2 regions of the Streptomyces sp. NPDC048637 genome follow, and region 2 is predicted to be linked to the other one. Evidence: riboswitches for the same ligand, from Rfam matches in the RefSeq annotation. Region 2 holds a riboswitch; the other holds the start of a gene.

Region 1 (9,026 bases), on a different contig from region 2:
TCGCGCACCGCCCCGACTTCTCCCTCCCCGACCGGACGAAGGTCACCATGACGGCCCCCTTCCTGCGGGCCTACACGGAACTGCTCGTACGCACCTGTCACCAGCGCGGCGCGCACGCCATCGGCGGCATGGCCGCGCACGTCCCGGGCCACGACGCGCAGGCAGACGGGGCGGCGCTCGCCCGGGTGCGTCTCGACAAGGAGCGCGAGGCCGAGGACGGCTTCGACGGAACGTGGGTCGCCCACCCCGGGCTCGTCCCCCTCTGCCGCGAGATCTTCGACGGTGTGCTGGACGGACAGCCCCACCAGATCGACCGCACCCGGGACGACGTCGACGTCACCGCCGAGCAGCTCCTGGCCGTCCGGCGCACCGCGGGGCCGCCCACCGAGGACGGCGTGCGCGCCAACATCGCCGTCGCACTGCGGTACTTCGACGCCTGGCTGCGCGGCACCGGTGCCGTGGTGCTGGAGGGGCTGATGGAGGACGCGGCGGCCGCCGAGATCGCCCGGGCGCAGATCTGGCAGTGGTTGCGCCATGGTGCCGTCGAACGCGACACGGTGCTCGGCCTCCTCGACGACGAGCTCGCCGCCCTGGGAGCCCAGTACCCCTGGGCGCGGCTCGACGAGGTCCGGGAACTGTTCGAACGGACCGCCCTCGCCCAGGAGTTGCCCGCCTTCTTCACCCCGGACGCCTACGCCCGCCACCTCGTACACCGCACGGAGGTCACCGTATGAGCGCCCTTCCGGAGCCCACGATCCAGCGGGTCGGAGTCGTCGGGGGAGGTCAGATGGGGGCGGGCATCGCCGAGGTGTGCGCCCGCGCCGGCGTCGACACCGTGGTCTGCGAGGCCGATGCGACCGCGGCCCGCACTGCCCGCGAGCGGGTGGCCGTCTCCCTCGAACGCGCCGTCCAGCGCGGCAAGCTGGACCGTATCCCGGCCGAGGACGCCCTGACCCGGATGGTCTTCACCGGCAGCCTCGACGACCTCGCGGACCGCCAGCTCGTCATCGAGGCCATCGTCGAGAACCCCGCCGCAAAGACGGACGTTTTCACAGCCCTCGACAAGATCGTCGAAGACGAGGAGGCCATCCTGGCGACCAACACCTCGGCCCTCCCCGTCATGCGCCTCGGCATGGCCACCCACCGCGCGGACCGCGTCCTCGGGCTGCACTTCTTCAACCCCGTACCGGTACTGCCGCTCGTCGAGGTCGTCACCTCCCTGCACACCACGCCGGCGACGGTCGCCGCCGCCGAGCGATTCATCACCGGCACCCTGGCCAAGACGGTCGTACGGTCCCAGGACCGGGCCGGCTTCGTCGTCAACGCCCTGCTCATCCCCTACCTCCTGTCGGCGATCCGGATGGCCGAGTCCGGCTTCGCCACGGCCGCCGATGTGGACGCGGGCATGGAGCTGGGCTGCGCCCACCCCATGGGCCCGCTCAAACTCGCCGACCTGATCGGGCTGGACACCGTGGCCTCCATCGCCCGGTCCCTCTACGACGAGTTCAAGGAACCCCTCTACGCACCACCGCCGCTGCTCCAGCGGATGGTGGAGGCGGGACTGCTCGGCCGCAAGACCGGGCGCGGGTTCCACACCTACGACCGGGGCTGAGGGTCCCTGGGTCGCTGCCGGGGCTGAGGGGCCCCGGCAGGTGGTGCGGTACGGGGCGCGGAACGGATTGCCGATGCCGTTCCGCGCCCCGCCGTGCCATGGACCGCACCCCGCCGGAGTCTCACCTCCTCGTCCGGAATGTGAGCAGGGGTGTCCGCGTTTGCCGCCACCCTCTAGGCTGGCCGGGCAATTGGTTCGCCCCGTCCGCCAGACGGGCCGCGTCGTAAGAGGGAACCCGGTGAGAATCCGGGACTGCCCCGCAGCGGTGAGTGGGAACGACCGCCGTCATACGCACTGGATCCGACCGCGGATCCGGGAAGCGACGGCCAGTAGGGGCCCGCCGGAAGACTCCGGCAGGCGCGCCCACGAGTCCGAAGACCTGCCCGTTGCCCGTGCGCACCCCATGTGTGGACGGATATCCCGGTGACCTCGAGGGCGGGTCGGCGTACGTACCAGGCGGACATGTGCCTCACAGACGCACCGTGCTTCCGTCGGGTCCGTCACCCCTTCGCGTACCTCGTTCCGCCCCCGGGACTCTCAGGACACGTATTCGCGAAGGAGAATTCCGTGACAGCAAAGCCCGCAGCCGCGGCAGCACGGGCCACCGTGTACGGCTACCCCCGCCAGGGCCAGAACCGGGAACTGAAGAAGGCCATCGAGGGCTACTGGAAGGGCAAGGTCACCGCCGAAGCCCTCAAGGACACCGCCCTGACCCTGCGCCGCTCCCACTGGCGGCAACTGGCCGACGCCGGCCTCCACGAGGTGCCGACCGGTGACTTCTCGTACTACGACCACGTGCTGGACACCAGCGTCATGGTCGGTGCTGTCCCGGACCGCCACCGCGAGGCCGTCGCGGCCGACGCCCTCGACGGCTACTTCGCGATGGCCCGCGGCACGCAGGACGTGGCGCCGCTGGAGATGACCAAGTGGTTCGACACCAACTACCACTATCTGGTCCCGGAGTTGGGCCCGCACACCGTCTTCACCGCCGACTCCACCAAGCAGGTCACCGAGCTCAAGGAAGCCCTCACCCTCGGTCTCACCGCCCGGCCGGTGCTCGTCGGCCCGGTCACCTACCTCCTGCTGTCGAAGCCCGCTCCCGGCGTGGCCGCCGACTTCGAGCCGCTGACCCTCCTCGACCGGCTGCTGCCCGTCTACGCCGAGGTCCTCGCCGACCTGCGCGCCGCCGGCGCCGACTGGGTACAGCTCGACGAGCCCGCCCTCGTCCAGGACCGCACCCCGGCCGAACTCAACGCCGCCGCCCGCGCCTATCGCGACCTGGGCGCCCTCACCGACCGCCCGAAGCTCCTGGTCGCCTCGTACTTCGACCGGCTCGGCGACGCCCTGCCCGTCCTGGCCAAGGCCCCGGTGGACGGTCTGGCGCTCGACTTCACCGACGCGGCCGCGGCCAACCTCGATGCCCTGGCGGCCGTCGGCGGACTGCCGGGCAAGCGCCTGGTCGCGGGCGTGGTCAACGGCCGCAACATCTGGATCAACGATCTGGAGAAGTCGCTGTCCACCCTCGGCACCCTGCTCGGCCTCGCCGACCGGGTCGATGTGGCCGCGTCCTGCTCGCTCCTGCACGTGCCGCTGGACGCCGTCGTCGAGCGTGATATCGACCCGCAGATCGCCCGCTGGCTGGCCTTCGCCAAGCAGAAGACCGCGGAACTGGTGACGCTGGCACGGGGCCTGGCACAGGGCACCGACACCATCGCCGCCGAACTCGCCGCGAACCGCGCCGACCTGGCCTCCCGGGCGAACTCCGCCCTCACCCACGACCCGGCCGTGCGCGCCCGTGCCGCCGCCGTCACCGACGCCGACGGCCGCCGCCGGTCGCCGTACGCCGAGCGCACGACGGCCCAGCGTGCCCACCTCGGGCTGCCGCTGCTGCCGACCACCACCATCGGCTCCTTCCCCCAGACCGCCGCGCTGCGGACCGCCCGCGCCGACCTGCGCGCGGGACGGATCGACACCGCGGGATACAACGACCGCATCGCGGCCGAGATCCGCGACGTCCTCGCCTTCCAGGAGAAGGCCGGCATCGACGTCCTGGTGCACGGCGAGCCCGAGCGCAACGACATGGTGCAGTACTTCGCCGAGCAGCTCACCGGCTACCTGGCCACCCAGCACGGCTGGGTCCAGTCCTACGGCACCCGCTACGTCCGCCCGCCGGTCCTGGCCGGCGACATCTCCCGCCCCGATCCGATGACCGTCCGCTGGACCTCCTACGCCCAGTCGCAGACCGACCGCCCCGTCAAGGGCATGCTCACCGGCCCGGTCACCATGCTCGCCTGGTCCTTCGTCCGCGACGACCAGCCGCTCGGCGACACCGCCCGCCAGGTGGCACTCGCCCTGCGCGACGAGGTGAACGACCTGGAGACGGCGGGCACTTCGGTCATCCAGGTCGACGAACCCGCCCTGCGCGAGACGCTGCCCCTGCGCGCCGCCGACCACACCACCTACCTGGCCTGGGCCACCGAGGCATTCCGCCTCACCACCAGCGGCGTACAGGACCGCACCCAGGTCCACACCCACATGTGCTACGCCGAATTCGGCGACATCGTCCAGGCCATCGACGACCTCGACGCGGACGTCATCAGCCTGGAGGCCGCCCGCTCCCACATGCAGGTCGCCCGGGAACTGGCCGCACACGGCTACCCGCGCGAGGCCGGCCCCGGTGTCTACGACATCCACTCCCCACGCGTCCCGAGCGCCGACGAGGCAGCTGCCCTGCTGCGCAAGGGACTTGAGGCCATCCCCGCCGAACGCCTCTGGGTCAACCCGGACTGCGGCCTGAAGACCCGCGGCTGGCCCGAGACCCGCACCTCACTGGAAAACCTGGTCACAGCGGCCCACACCGTCCGCACGGAGCTGCCCGGCTCCTGATCCCGTTCCTACGGCCGGGAGGAAGCGCCACTGCGGCCTCCCGGCCGTCTGGGGATGTCCAGCCGGCACACACGTGCGGCCCCAGCCGTGAGCACGCCGGCCACTGTGCGCCGGCTCGGCCGGCGCGCGCGGGAACCAGCCCCAGCAGGCTCGGGTGACAGATGATCTGTTCGCGGCCTTGCCGAGCAGCGTATGACGAACTCCCCACCCCGCTCATAGAATGAAGACCAGCGGCTCGTAGAGATCAGGGAGATCTTCCCGGTACACGGCCCCGCCCTGTCCTCCGCTCCGCGGGCCGCGGTGCGGAGGACAGGGCGCGGGACCGACCGGACGGTGTCACTCGCCGAGTTCCACGCACTGCCGGAGCAGGGGTTCCAGGCGCAGCTGTGCGTCGTCCTCGTGATCGAACATCTGCAGAGCGTCGAGGCACGCGTAGACCCAGCGGGCCTCCGCCTCGTCCCCGGTCTTGTACACGATCGCGGTCACGACGCTCTCCCGGTCCGCCGGATCCCCTTCGAATGCCTCGACAATGGACCGATAGCCCGCCGCCAGCATCGGATCCGCGTACATACCGGTCGCTTCGACGAACGCACGGGCCGCCGAGCGGTCCGTGCGCATGCCGGCCAGCCGCCGTAAGACCTCTTCGGGGTCGCCGAGTTCGCCGTACAGCTGGTGTGCGCGGTCGACGAGGAGGGGCCAGCCGCCGGTCAGCGTGTAGAGCCGGTCCAGGCGTTCGTCCGTGTTGAACACCTCGGTGCGCTGTGCCCAGCCCCGCAGGCTGCGGCGGTCATGCCGGCGCAGCACCACCGGAACCGCGGTGGTGTGTTCCTCGCCCGTCAGCAGGACACGCCACAGGTCCAGTTGTCCGGTGTCGGTCACGAGCACCACCGCGCGCGTCACCCCGGGAGTGCCGGGCAGCAGGTCGTCGGCCAGATCGACGGCCTCGCGGCAGGTCTCCGGCTTCGCGGGGTAGCGGGCGAAGTCGCTGATGAGCACCCGCCGTTCGCGCGGATTCCCACCCGTGAGCTCCTGTTTGAAGACGCTGGGCTTGCCGATGGGCGGGAGCTGCCAGTCGGCGATGCGCCCGGCGACCGCGCGCAGGGTGTCGCCCACGTCGCCGACCCCGGTGGCCGGGGTGCCCAGGACGACCCTCGTCTGATTCGCGCGCTCACCGAGGAGATCGTCCAGCTGCGTGATGGTGAGCGGGGCGGGACGGCCGTCGGGGAGCTCCGGCCGCCCCTCCAGCACGATGCTCTCCTCCAGCTTGCAGTCCTGTTCGGCCCGGACCAGACGGGTCTCCACCTCGTGGGACGTGCCGATCATGCGCAGTGCGTTCGGGCCACGCAGATGCCAGCCCTGGCCCTCGTGGTTGGGCGCCAGAACTCCCAGCCCCACCATCTCGGAGAGATAGGCCCGGAACCCCTCGGTGTCGAGCTGCCGGAAACCCTCCCGCCAATAGGTCTCGCATTCCTCGCGCAGTTCGGCGTCGCTCAGCCGTACTTCCAGACCGTGGTTACGGGCCTGGTACGCCAGGACGTTGGCGATCACGTCGTAACGGTGGTCCAGGCTCAGGGTGTCCTTGAAGGCCGCCGAGATGCCGGTCCTGAGGGCGGCATCCGACTCCACGGCCTCGATGTCGGTGACCCGCACCGTGTACGGAGGTCCCTCCGCTCCGCGCCGCGCCCGCTTGCGGTGCATCACCTCGACCAGCCGGTGGCCGAACATCTGCAGCAGGAACGGCTGGTACGAGCAGTAACCCAGCACCCGGTTCACCAGGTCCACGTCGTCGAACTCGAAGCCCAGCGCCCGCATCGGCTCGACCAGCAGATCGGCGGCGAACTGCGGGGCGAGCGGACCGATCACCTTCGGGGTCTGTGCGAGATGCCCGAACGGTCCGTTGCTCGCCAGCTTGGAGAAGCGCTGCACGGAGTGCAGGCCGGCAAAGACAACCTTGGCCCGGTCCTTGGTGTCCGACCCGAGTCCCTTCAGCTTCTTGGTCTGGTCGAACCGAGGAGCGTCCGCCTCGAAGAACTGGTCGCACTCGTCGAGCAGGATCAGCAGGCGGCGCCGCGAGTCCCCGTCGAGCCAGCGGCGGGTTCCCTCGCGCACCCGCTCGGAACGGTCCTTCTGCGACTTGCGGCCCTGGGGCCGGCCCAGCACCTGGGCATCGGTCAGCTCCCGGTCCAGGACGCTCCACAGGGCCTCCGGCCCGAGGGAGCTCCCCTTGCCGATGTTCTCCTGGTCCAGGTTCAGGTACACCGACTGGTGGAACCCGGGGCGCTGGTCCATGAAGCGTTCCCCGGCATCGCTGAGCAGCGCCGACTTGCCCAGGCCGCGGCCGCCGAAAATGACCTGGGTGCCGCGCGGGTCGAGGATGCTCTTGCGTTCCGCGTCCCGCCCGTAGAACATCTCCCCGCCGATCCGCCCGCGCTTCTCCCTGATGTACGGGTTGACACCGGAGAACGGCAGCAGGGTCTGGGTGGCCGTACTGGCCTGCCGGTTGCCGCGGGCCGCGAGATAGGCCAGGGCGGCATCGTCCACGACCAGCAGCGGCTGCAGACGGTCGGATCCGGCGGCGAGTTCCGCGCGGGCCTCCCGGCCGAGGGTGCCGAAGTAGACGACCAGGAGACTGGTCTCGCTGGTGTCCCGCGACGCCAGGCTCATGACGACCTCGGCAGGCGGGCGGCCCCAGAGCATCAACACACGGAGGTTGCCGCCCTGCTCCTTGATCTGCGAGCCGAAGGCCGGCACCTTGGCCCGGCCGTTGACCTCCACGCCGCTCGCTTCGAAGAAGCGGTACTCGCGCCGGTGCGGCGACAGCTCCTCCAGCGACCGGGCGCTCTCGGCGTCGTAGCCCAGGAGTTTCAGGGCCGGGAGCAGCTTCCGCCCGGCGGGGGCCTTGGGCCGGCCCTTCGCCTCGGTGGCGCCCAGCTCACGCCAGTCGTTCAGGGCGTCCGCCGCCAGTGCCGCCTCGTCGCTGGAGAGGTTCCCGTAGTCCAGGACGGGAACGGTCGGGTGCTTCCCGCCGGAGCGGACCATCGCGACGAGTTCGTGGTCAATGCCCTTGGGCAGTCCTTCGGGCACGACAGGGAAGAACTCCGTCAGGTGGGACTCGCCCGCCTCGATCTCCGGGACGGGTTCGCCGATCTCCAGGAAGTAGACGAGGTCGGCGGCGGTCGCCAGGCCGCCGGTATCCAGGTGCCGCAGCACCTGTGCCCGTTCGTCCACCGGGAGGTCCAGGGCGTCGAGCCGGGCCCGGATCCGGTCGGCCGCTTCTTGCCGGTGCATGGGCAGATCCGCCCGTACCGTCTCCAGCGCCCGCCGCACGTCGATCAGGTCATGATGGCCGGTGTCGTCGAGGTGCGTGCGCGCATCCGCCAGCAGCTCCTGCAGGCACAGATCCTGGTCGTCCGTCACCGCACCGTCGGCCTGGGCCCGGTGCAGCTCCGTGACGAGTTCGTCGTGCTCCGTCCGGAGAGCCGTACGCCTCGTGGTCTCCAGCTCCTCGATCTCGGCCAGCCTCTGCGGCCCGAACGCTTCGCCCTCCGAGGCCGGCAGTGCCCCCCGGGCCGCCAGCTCCACCATCGTGCGGGCCGCCGTGAACGCGTCGCGGTCGAGCCGCTCGCGCAGCGCCTCTTCCCAGCCGCGGTCGGCCGCCGTCAGGAGCCCGTCGAGCGAGGGCTGCTCCGCTGCGGTGTCACAGACCTTCAGCAGTTCCGCATCCAGGACCAGCTCCGGGTCGGCTCCGCTGCCGGGGGGCACGGTCCCGGTGCCGCCGGACAGCAGGGCGAAGAGCTCCTCCATGGCACTGCGCGCCGCCCACGCGGCCGCGGTGGCGGCAGTACCGGATCGCCCCGCCGGCCGTTCGAGTTCCGTCAGCACGGCGTCACGCCGGGCCAGCATCGACTGGCGCAGGGACGAGATCTCCTTGGCGGCACGGTTCCCCTCCGACCGGCCGCCCCGGCGGGCCGTGTCGGCCGCCAGGCACCATTCCTTCGCCAGACCGACGGCTCGCTCGACGATATGCACCAGGTCCCGGCGTCCGGAGCCCTGGAGCGGTTTGCCGCTGGACGGACGGTACTCGCGGTCCATCCGGTCGATCTCACTGTTGATCTCGGACGGCTTCGACAGGCGCTCCGCCTTCTCCCGGACGGCCGGCAACGCGTCACGGTCATTGTTGAGCACGGCCGTGAGCATCGAACCGAGCAGCCCGTCGTCGGGAGCCAGCCAACGCTTGGCGATCTCCGTCGCCCTGGCGAACCGGAGCCGCTGCGGTGCGGTGACGGTGCCGCACTGTTCGCGCAGCTCCCGCAACCGGGCCTCGGTCTCGGAGGCGTCGGCGATCACGACGAGCGGGGAGGCGATCATCAGGGCCCCGCTGAGCGCACGGTCCGCGACCGCGGCCGCCACCTCCCCCAGCGCGTCCGGCAGGCGCGGCACCATGACCTTGAGCTGAGCACCCGCCAGGTGGTCGCCGGTGACCAGGGCCGCGCGCAACAGGGCGGGAAGCAGGACGAGTTCGTTGCCC
Region 2 (9,026 bases):
GCAGCACCGACACCACCTCGTCGGTGTCGATCCAGCCCCACTTCAGCGGATAGGCGAACTCGTCCAGCACCAGCAGCTTGTAGGTCTCCGCGGCCAGATCCCGCTTGACCTGCTCCCAGCCCTCGCGCGCCGCGTCCTCGCTGGAGGCGATGTCGCGCTGCACCCAGGACCAGCCCTCGCCCATCTTGTGCCAGGCGACGGTGCCGCCCTCACCGGACTCCCCGAGCACCTTCAGCGCCCGCTCCTCGCCGACCTTCCACTTCGCCGACTTCACGAACTGGAACACCCCGACCGGCCAGCCCTGGTTCCAGGCGCGCAGCGCCAGCCCGAAGGCGGCGGTGGACTTGCCCTTGCCCTGGCCGGTGTGGACGAACACCAGCGGACGGTTGCGGCGCTGGCGGGTGGTGAGCCCGTCGTTCGGTACGACGGACGGCTGTCCCTGCGGCATTACGCGGCCTTCCTGTTGCCTTGCACGGTCCGTACGAGCGCGGAGACGCTGTCCGCGCGCAGTTCGTCGAGGGTGATCGCGGTGCCCTGCAGCTCACGGGCCAGCTCGCCCGCAAGACCCAGCCGCACCGGACCCGCCTCACAGTCCACGACCACCGAGGCGGTGCCCTCACCGGCCAGCAGCCGGGCGGCGCGGCCGGCCCGCACGACGGGCTCCGGGCCGCCGGTCGCCCGGCCGTCGGTGACGACCACCAGCAGCGGCCGCCGCGAGGCATCCCGCATCCGCTCCACCCGCAGCACCTCATGGGCCCTCAGCAGGCCCTCGGACAGCGGCGTCCTGCCTCCCGTCGGCAGCTGCTCCAGCCGCGCCGCACCCGCCTCGACCGAGGACGTCGGGGGCAGCGCCAGCTCGGCGCCGGTCCCGCGGAAGGTGATCAGGCCGATCTTGTCGCGCCGCTGGTAGGCGTCCAGCAGCAGCGAGAGCACCGCGCCCTTGACCGCGCTCATCCGCTTCCGCGCCGCCATCGAACCGGACGCGTCCACGACGAACAGGACCAGATTGCCCTCCCGCCCCTCGCGTACCGCCTCGCGCAGATCGTCCCGGCGCACCACCAGTCCCCGCCCGCTGCGGCCACGGGCCCGCTGGTGCGGTGCCGCGGCCTGCACGGTCGCCGACAGATGCAGCTTGCCCAGGGCGCCCTGGGGACGCCGGGCCCCGGTGGTCCGGCCATGGGCGGTCCGGGCACGGGAGCGGCGGCCGTCCGCGCCCTCGCCCAGGCCCGGCACATCGAGGCGCCGGGTCTTGAACGGCTCGGTGGCCCCGACCGCCGCCTTCTCCCCGGCCGCGCCGCCCTGAGGCGCGCTCTCCGGCTCGGGCTCGGGCTGCTCGGCCTGTCCGGGCTGCTCGGGGGCCTGGGGAGACTGCGGGGCCTCCCGGTCCTGCTGGTGCGGGAGTTCGGCCTCCGGCGGGAGCGGCGACTCCTCCGGCCCGCCCTCCTGCGGCGGATGCCCGCCGCCGTCGGGGCCGCCCCCGTCGGGACCGCCGTCCGGACCGTCCGGCTCCGGGTCGTCGTCGCCGTCCGTGCCCTCGTCCGCGCCGCCGAACTCCTCCAGCGTCTGGTCGAGCTTGTCCTCGTCCAGGCCGGGGGCGTCGAAGGGGTTGCGGCGCCGGCGGTGCGGCAGCGCCAGCAGCGCCGCCTGCCGGACGTCCTCCTCCCGGACGTCCGTCCGGCCCGCCCATGCGGCCAGCGCCGTGGCGGTACGCGCCATTACGATGTCCGCGCGCATCCCGTCCACCTCGAACGCGGCACAGGTCGCGGCGATCTGCCGCAGCGCCGCATCGCCCAGCGTCACCCGCGGCAGCAGCTCCCGGGCCGCGGCGATACGCCCGCGCAGCTCGTCCTCCTCGGCCGCCCAGTCGGCCGCGAAGCCGGCCGGATCGGCGTCGTAGGCCAGCCGGCGCCGGACGACCGACACCCGCTGGTCGGGCTCGCGCGAGGCGGCCACCTCGACGGTGAGGCCGAACCGGTCCAGCAACTGCGGCCGCAGCTCGCCCTCTTCGGGGTTCATCGTCCCCACGAGCAGGAAGCGGGCCGCGTGCCGTACGGAGACACCTTCGCGCTCCACGTACGAGGCGCCCATGGCGGCCGCGTCCAGCAGCAGGTCTACGAGGTGGTCATGGAGCAGATTGACCTCGTCGACGTACAGGATGCCGCGGTGCGCATCCGCCAGCAGGCCGGGTTCGAAGGCCTTCACGCCCTCCGACAGCGCCCGCTCGATGTCCAGCGCGCCGACCAGCCGGTCCTCGGAGGCGCCGACGGGCAGTTCGACCATCCGCGTCGGGCGCTCCTCGACGGCACCCGTCTCATGCGGCCCGTCGGGACAGCCGGGGTCGGGCACGGCCGGGGCGCAGGCGAAGCGGCAGCCGCTGATCACGTCCACGGCCGGCATCAGTGCCGACAGCGCCCGGACGGCGGTGCTCTTGGCGGTGCCCTTCTCCCCGCGGACCAGCACGCCGCCCACCGCGGGGCTCACCGCGTTCAGCAGCAGCGCGAGCCGCAGATCGTCCATCCCGACCACTGCGGTGAAGGGGTACTGCGGGGTCGTGTTGTGCGCGGTTGTCATGCTGTGTCGTCCTCCACGTCGCCGTCGAGCTCCGGATTCGTCGTGTGTGTACCCCTCATGGCGCCCCCGGAGGCACGAACGGCAGTCCCTCCGGCACCCCTTCCTCGATCAGCCGCAGCAGCGCGCCGGTGTCCGCGTGCTCCTCGATCAGATCGCCCAGCCGGTCCAGCTGCTCCTCGCGCAGGGTGGCGAAGCTGGTGCCGGGGGCCGGGACGAACGCCCGGCCCGCGTCCGCCGCGACCCGCCGCAGGAACGCCCGGCGGAAGCCGTCGCTCTCCAGCGCGCCGTGCCAGTGCGTGCCCCATACGGAGCCGACCCGGCAACCGTCCAGGCTGCGCCCTTGGCCATCGGAGATGAACGCCTCATCCCCGCCGGTCACTTCGGCGACACCATGGTGGATCTCGTACCCCTCCACCGGCTCGCCCAGCGCCTCGCCGGACGGCCGCGCGAGCGTCTTCTCCACCGCGAACCGCACCCGTACGGGCAGCAGCCCCAGCCCGTCGACCGCGCCCGCCTTGGACTCGACCTCGTCCTCGATGTGCGCGCCCAGCATCTGGTAGCCGCCGCAGATGCCCAGCACCGGCCGGCCCTCGGCGGCCCGCCGGGCGATCGCGTCCGCCAGCCCGCGCTCCCGCAGCCACTCCAGCGCCCGCACCGTGCCCCGGGTCCCCGGCAGCACCACCAGGTCGGCGTCGGCGAGGTCCTCGGCCCGGTCCACGAACCGCACCACCACACCCGGTTCGGCGGCCAGTGCGTCCACGTCCGTGAAGTTCGACATCAGCGGTACGGCACAGACCGCCACCCGCAGCACATCCGCGCCGTGCGGCGGAGCCACCACGCTCTCGCGCACCGCGCCCCGCAGCGACACCCGCAGGCCGTCCTCCTCGTCGATGCCGAGCCCGTGCGCGAAGGGCAGCACGCCCAGCGTCCGCCGCCCGGTGAGGCCGCGCAGCATCTCCAGCCCCGGCTCCAGCAGCGTCACATCGCCCCGGAACTTGTTGACCAGATACCCCGCGACCAGCGCCTGGTCCTCCTTGGACAGCAGCGCCGTGGTGCCGAAGAACGAGGCGAACACCCCGCCGCGGTCGATGTCGCCGACCACGACCACCGGGATACGGGCGGCCCGCGCGATCCCCATGTTCACGATGTCGGTCCGCCGCAGATTGATCTCGGCGGGGCTGCCGGCGCCCTCACAGATCACCGCGTCATGGGTACGCCGCAGCTCCTGAAGGCAGTCGGTCACCGTCCCGAGCAACTGCTCCCGGTGGCCCGCGTAAGGCGTCTTCCCCGCGGACGACGCCCCGAAGTACCCCCGGGCACTGAGCTCGCCGACCGGCTTCCCCAGCAGCACCACCTGGCTGCTGCGGTCGCTGCCCGGCTTGAGCAGGACGGGGTTCATCAGCGCGGTCGGCTCCACCCGCGCCGCGGCGGCCTGCATCGCCTGGGCCCGTCCGATCTCCGCGCCCTCGCGCGTGACGAACGAATTCAGCGACATGTTCTGCGCCTTGAAGGGCGCCACCCGGATGCCCTGCCGGACCAGCCAGCGGCAGATGCCCGCCGTCACCACGCTCTTGCCGGCGTCGGACGTCGTACCGGCCACCAGCAGCCCACCGCCGACCGCCCCGCCGGATGCCTTCAACCGCCCGTTCACCGGCTCCTCCTGCGCCGGGAACCCGGCTGTCGTGTGCGCAGCGCCGCGCCGGCCACCAGCCGCGCCGCCACCGTCGTCGCCAGCGCCAGCGCGCTCACCCGGCGGGAGAGCCGCACCGCCCGCTCGATGTCGGGCGCCGCCACCGGCGGCGCCGCGCCGTTGAGCACCGGACGGTGTTCCACCCGCCCGCCGTACGCCAGTGTGCCGCCCAGCCGTACGCCCAGCGCCCCCGCGAACGAGGCCTCCACCGGGCCCGCGTTGGGGCTCGGATGCGCACCGCCGTCCGCCCGCCAGGCCCGCAGCGCACCGCGCCGGTCGGGGCCCGCGAGCACGGTCAGCGCGGCGGTCAGCCGGGAGCCGGGCCAGCCGGCGAGATCGTCGAGCCGGGCCGCGGCCCAGCCGAAGCGGCGGTAGCGCGCCGACTTGTGCCCCACCATCGCGTCCAGAGTGTTCACCGCGCGGAACGCCACCAGGCCGGGCACGCCGCCCAGCGAGCCCCACACCAGGGCGCCCACCACCGCGTCGGAGGTGTTCTCGGCGACCGACTCCACCACGGCGCGGGCCATCTGCGGCCCGTCCAGCGCCTGCGGATCGCGCCCGCACAGATGCGGCAGCCGCTCCCGCGCCACGTCCAGATCACCCGCCGTCAGCGCCCCGCCGACGGCCCGTGCCTCCCGGCCGAGCGAGGTGCCGCCCAGCACGGCCCAGACCGTCGCCGCGGTCAGCGCGACCCCCGCGCCACCACGGAGCGACAGCGGAGAAGCGGGAGCGGTGCCCCGCACGGCGCGCTGGAGCAGCGCGGCACCGGCGGCAGCACCGCCCGCGCACAGCGCGGTATGGACCGCCCCGTAGCCGCGGTGGTCGCGCCACAGCCGGCGCTCGACGGCGCCCGCGGCCCGGCCGAACGCGGCCACCGGATGGCCGCGCCGCGGATCCGCCGCGATCAGGTCGCCGAGAAAGCCGAGGGCCGCGCCGCACGCATATCCCGCGTGTTCGCCGCGCATCGGATCAGCCCGCCGTCAGGCCTCGAAAGGGACCTGCGGCAGCGGGCAGTGGGGATCTCACGGGGCGGCCGGGCATGGCGGTATGTCCTCACTCAGGGTCCGCGCCCTGGCTCGACGTGACGGCGACAAGAGTCTCCTGGCTCCCGGATCGGCGTGTCCTCCGGCCTTCCAGTCCCGCGCACGTCAGCCGAATCCGACGTGTGCGAGGCGGACCGTGGCCTTCGCTGGAGGAACGCTCCCCGGTGACAGTGGCGGGACCGCGCCGGATTCGCACCGGACTTCCTCAGCTGTCGCCGAATGGCTCCGGCAGTCCACCACGCCCCGCGAATGCCCGTCAACTCACCCTTGACCTGCGACGCTGCCGTATGGCAGGCGCTGTGGTGCACGCCACAGCGTGGCAGTCGGGTCACAGACGGTTGCCTGCACACCTGATCCCGCGTCACTATCTGGTGCACGGCGACGGGGCCGCCGGAAGGGGGCCGGGGGATGCCGCAGCGCGCTGACCGTCATGAGATCCGTATCAGGATCACGGGCACCAACAATCCTGACCAGGACGTCGAGGACCTCAAGGCCTGGCTGGAGCGGGAGCCCTGGCTGACCCAGCGGGCGCACGACTGGGAACTGCGGCCGTCGGGGGAGTGCGACGAGGGCCCCGGCGACATGGCCATCGGCGTCGACGACCTGATCCTGGTCGTCGTCGGCGCGGTCGCCGCCGAGATCACCAAAAGCCTGAGCATCGCCCTGCGCGAATGGCTGCGCCGCCGCAGGGAGGAACGCGACACCGGCGAACGGCCCGCCGTGGCGGTCGGCGGCGGGGACGGCGAGCTGCGCGCACTCGGCGACCCCGGACCGGGCGCCCCGGCCCCCGGACGCCCCGATCCCGGCAGCCCGGCGAACGGGGGCGGCAGCACCACCGGGGACTGAGCCGGATGTCCGAATACGACGCACGGGGCAAGGTCAACCGGGCGCTGCTGATCTGTGTCGACGACTACCGGCATCTGCGTCCGCTCCCGGCGGTGCGGGACAACCCCCAGGAACTGGAGCGGGTCCTGCTCGCTCCCGGCACCGATCTGTTCACCAAGGGCGAGGTCGTCATCTGCCGGCCCCAGGAGCCATGGGAGGTCGAACAGGCGCTGGACACCGTCACCCAGGAGGCCCGCGGACTGCTGCTGGTCTACTTCTCCGGCCACGGCCGGGTGGGCCCGGACGGCGGCAATCTCCAGCTCATGGTCGGTGCGTCGGAACGGCGTCACAAGACCGTCTCCTGGCAGGACATGGTGCTGTCCTACCTGGACAACGCACGGGCCGACCGGATCGTGATCGTCCTGGAGTGCTGTTACGCCGGCAACGCCGGTGAAGCCTTCCACGCCTGCCGCACCCCCATGTCGCTGCTGATGGCCGCGCAGCCCAACCGCCGGATCTTCAGCGGCGAGGAGCCCACCGGCGGCAGCGTCTTCACCCGCGCCCTGCGGCAGACCCTCGAACAGGGCATCCCCGGCAAGCGGTTCGTCACCTTCGAGGACCTCGTCCGGGAGCTGCGGGAACAACTCGCCGGAGAGCGGACCCCGATGGGCGACGTCTGGGAGCCCCGCTCCGCGAAGCAGAACACCGTCGACGACGTCATCCTGTCCTTCGCCACCCCCGAGATCCGGCCGCCCACCCCGCTGCGGGTCCGCTTACGCCGCCGGCTGAACGCCTCCTTCCGGCACTGGTTCCGCATCCTGATGGTGCTGGCGATCATCCTCGTACCGGCCACCGCGGGCGTCGTGCTGCTGAACCTCCCGAACGGCACGGAAGCCTGCCCGCCCGCCCTCGAACTGCGGCTGCTGACCGCCCCCGAGGCCGAACCCGCGCTGCGCCAGGCGGCCTTCGACTACGAGATGTCCGACGCCAACACCCGCCCCCTCAACGGCGGGGGCGACCTCCCCGACGGCTGCCGGCGCGCCCAGATCACCGTCTACTCCGCCGCCAAGGACCAGGTCGACCAGGGCTTCGCCGCCGCCGGCCGCTGGCAGGGCGAGGCCCAGGGCACCGGCAAGGGCGGGCCAGGCGACAAGGGCATCGACCCTCTCCACCGGCCCGGACCACAGCCCGACATCTGGATCCCCGAATCCACCGCCGACTACTACGCGGCCCGCCGCGGGATGCCCGCCAAGGGTTCCCCGGCGACCCTGCACTACAACGCCCCGGTCGCCTACACCCCCCTGGTCGTCGGCATCCCGGCGCGCCAACGGCTGGACGAAGTCGAACCGGCCGGCGCCTCCTGGCGGGAGCTGCTCACCGGCACCGACCGCAGCCACCGCGACCTCCGGCTCCTGCGGCCGAGCCCGGCGCTGTCCGGCACCGGGCTGCTGCACACCATCGGCCTCTACCTCACCCACGACAGCGCGGGCACCGCCTCGCCCGGCGCGCCCGACCTCACCCTCGCCCGGCACGCCGAGGAGCGGCTGTCCGCCCCGGGCAGCCAGTACGCGGGCAGCACCGAACTGCTGTGTTCGCTGCGCCCCGACGCGGACGCCGCCGGCGCCGTCGACCGTACGAAGTCCGCGCCGCTGGTGTCGGAGAAGTCCCTCGCCGACTACAACCTCGGCCGCGCCACCGGCAGTTGCCCGGCCCTGGACGCCGCGCTCCCGCTCCGCAACCGGTACGTCGCCTACTACCCCGAGAACGTCCCCGCCCTGGACCACCCGCTGATCCGCGTCGACTGGCACGGCACCACCGACGCCACCCCACGGCAGGCCGCCGTGGCGGGCTTCGCGACCTGGCTGCGCGCCCCGGACGGCGGACAGCGCACCCTCACCGCACAGGGCTACCGCGGGGTGAAAGGCACCGGCCCGGGGCCGGGCTCACCGCTGCTCGACAGCCGCGCGGACGTCAGCCCCGTCGCCCGGACCGTCCCCTTCACGGCGGACCCGGACCAGGTGTCCCAGGTGCTGGACGGCTACGACAAGGCACAGCGGTCCAGCCAGGTGCTGATCCTCCTCGACACCTCCACTTCCATGGCGGACGGCGGGCGGCTCCCGACCGCCCTGAACGCGGCCGGGCGCGTCCTGGAGATGGTCGGCGCACGCCATACCTACGGCCTGTGGGCCTTCCCGGACCGGGCGCACCCCACCGACGCCGACGCGGTGCGCGAGCTGGTCCCGCTCGGCAGCGCCGACCCGGCCCCGGGCAGGGCCGCGCTGGACCGGATCGCGGGCGGCGAACTGGTCGAGCACGGTGCCGCGATGGAGGAGGCGCTGACCCGCGCGGTGCGCCGGATGAAGAAGTCCCCGGCCACCAACAAGGCCATTGTGCTGATCCTCGACCAGGACGACGGTGCGGGCCCGGGGCGCGCGGCGGGCGTGGAGCGGACCCTTGGCACCCTCGTCGAGGAGGGGCCCGAAGTGCCCGTCCTGGCGCTGGTGATGGGCAAGTCCGGCTGTGACACCTTCGCCCTCCAGCGGCTGGCCGACGCCTCCCACGGCCAGTGTGTGCCCGGCGGCCCGCAGGCCGTCGACACCCTGGCCGGGCGGGTCGCCTCCATCGGCACGGCCACGCAGGGGGACCGATGACCGCTCCACGCACCGCCGCACCCGCCGCCCTGGCCGGTCTGGCCCTGCTGCTCGCGATGAGCGGCTGTACGCCGGGTGAGCAACTCGTCCCGGAGAAGGGCGCGATCGTCCTCGCCACCGGCAGCGACCTCAGCAGCTCCGGCGTCCGTCAGGACCTGATCCACGACTGGGAGCGGCGCACCGGCCGCACCGTCCGGATCGTCCGGCTCCCGGACACCGCCGACGGCCAGCGCAGCCAGCTGCTGG

What was found. A riboswitch is a leader RNA that binds a small molecule or an ion and turns the genes downstream of it on or off. The one in region 2 is predicted to bind cobalamin.
Region 1: it holds a riboswitch for cobalamin, as region 2 does, so the genes downstream of both, metE (5-methyltetrahydropteroyltriglutamate--homocysteine S-methyltransferase) here and AB0C46_RS27720 (cobalamin biosynthesis protein) in region 2, are expected to answer to the same signal.

What each region holds. Positions count from the first base shown of each region.
Region 1 covers NZ_JBEZHQ010000043.1:5,330-14,355, reverse strand. The annotation lists gene aceB (malate synthase A) at 1-734, shown strand, start outside; gene AB0C46_RS34540 (3-hydroxybutyryl-CoA dehydrogenase) at 731-1,612, shown strand; cobalamin riboswitch at 1,787-2,014, shown strand; gene metE (5-methyltetrahydropteroyltriglutamate--homocysteine S-methyltransferase) at 2,180-4,498, shown strand; gene AB0C46_RS34530 (hypothetical protein) at 4,835-9,026, opposite strand, start outside.
Region 2 covers NZ_JBEZHQ010000026.1:56,078-65,103, forward strand. The annotation lists gene cobO (cob(I)yrinic acid a,c-diamide adenosyltransferase) at 1-448, opposite strand, end outside; gene AB0C46_RS27710 (putative cobaltochelatase) at 448-2,571, opposite strand; gene AB0C46_RS27715 (cobyric acid synthase) at 2,627-4,222, opposite strand; gene AB0C46_RS27720 (cobalamin biosynthesis protein) at 4,219-5,226, opposite strand; cobalamin riboswitch at 5,356-5,512, opposite strand; gene AB0C46_RS27725 (hypothetical protein) at 5,713-6,150, shown strand; gene AB0C46_RS27730 (VWA domain-containing protein) at 6,156-8,780, shown strand; gene AB0C46_RS27735 (extracellular solute-binding protein) at 8,777-9,026, shown strand, end outside.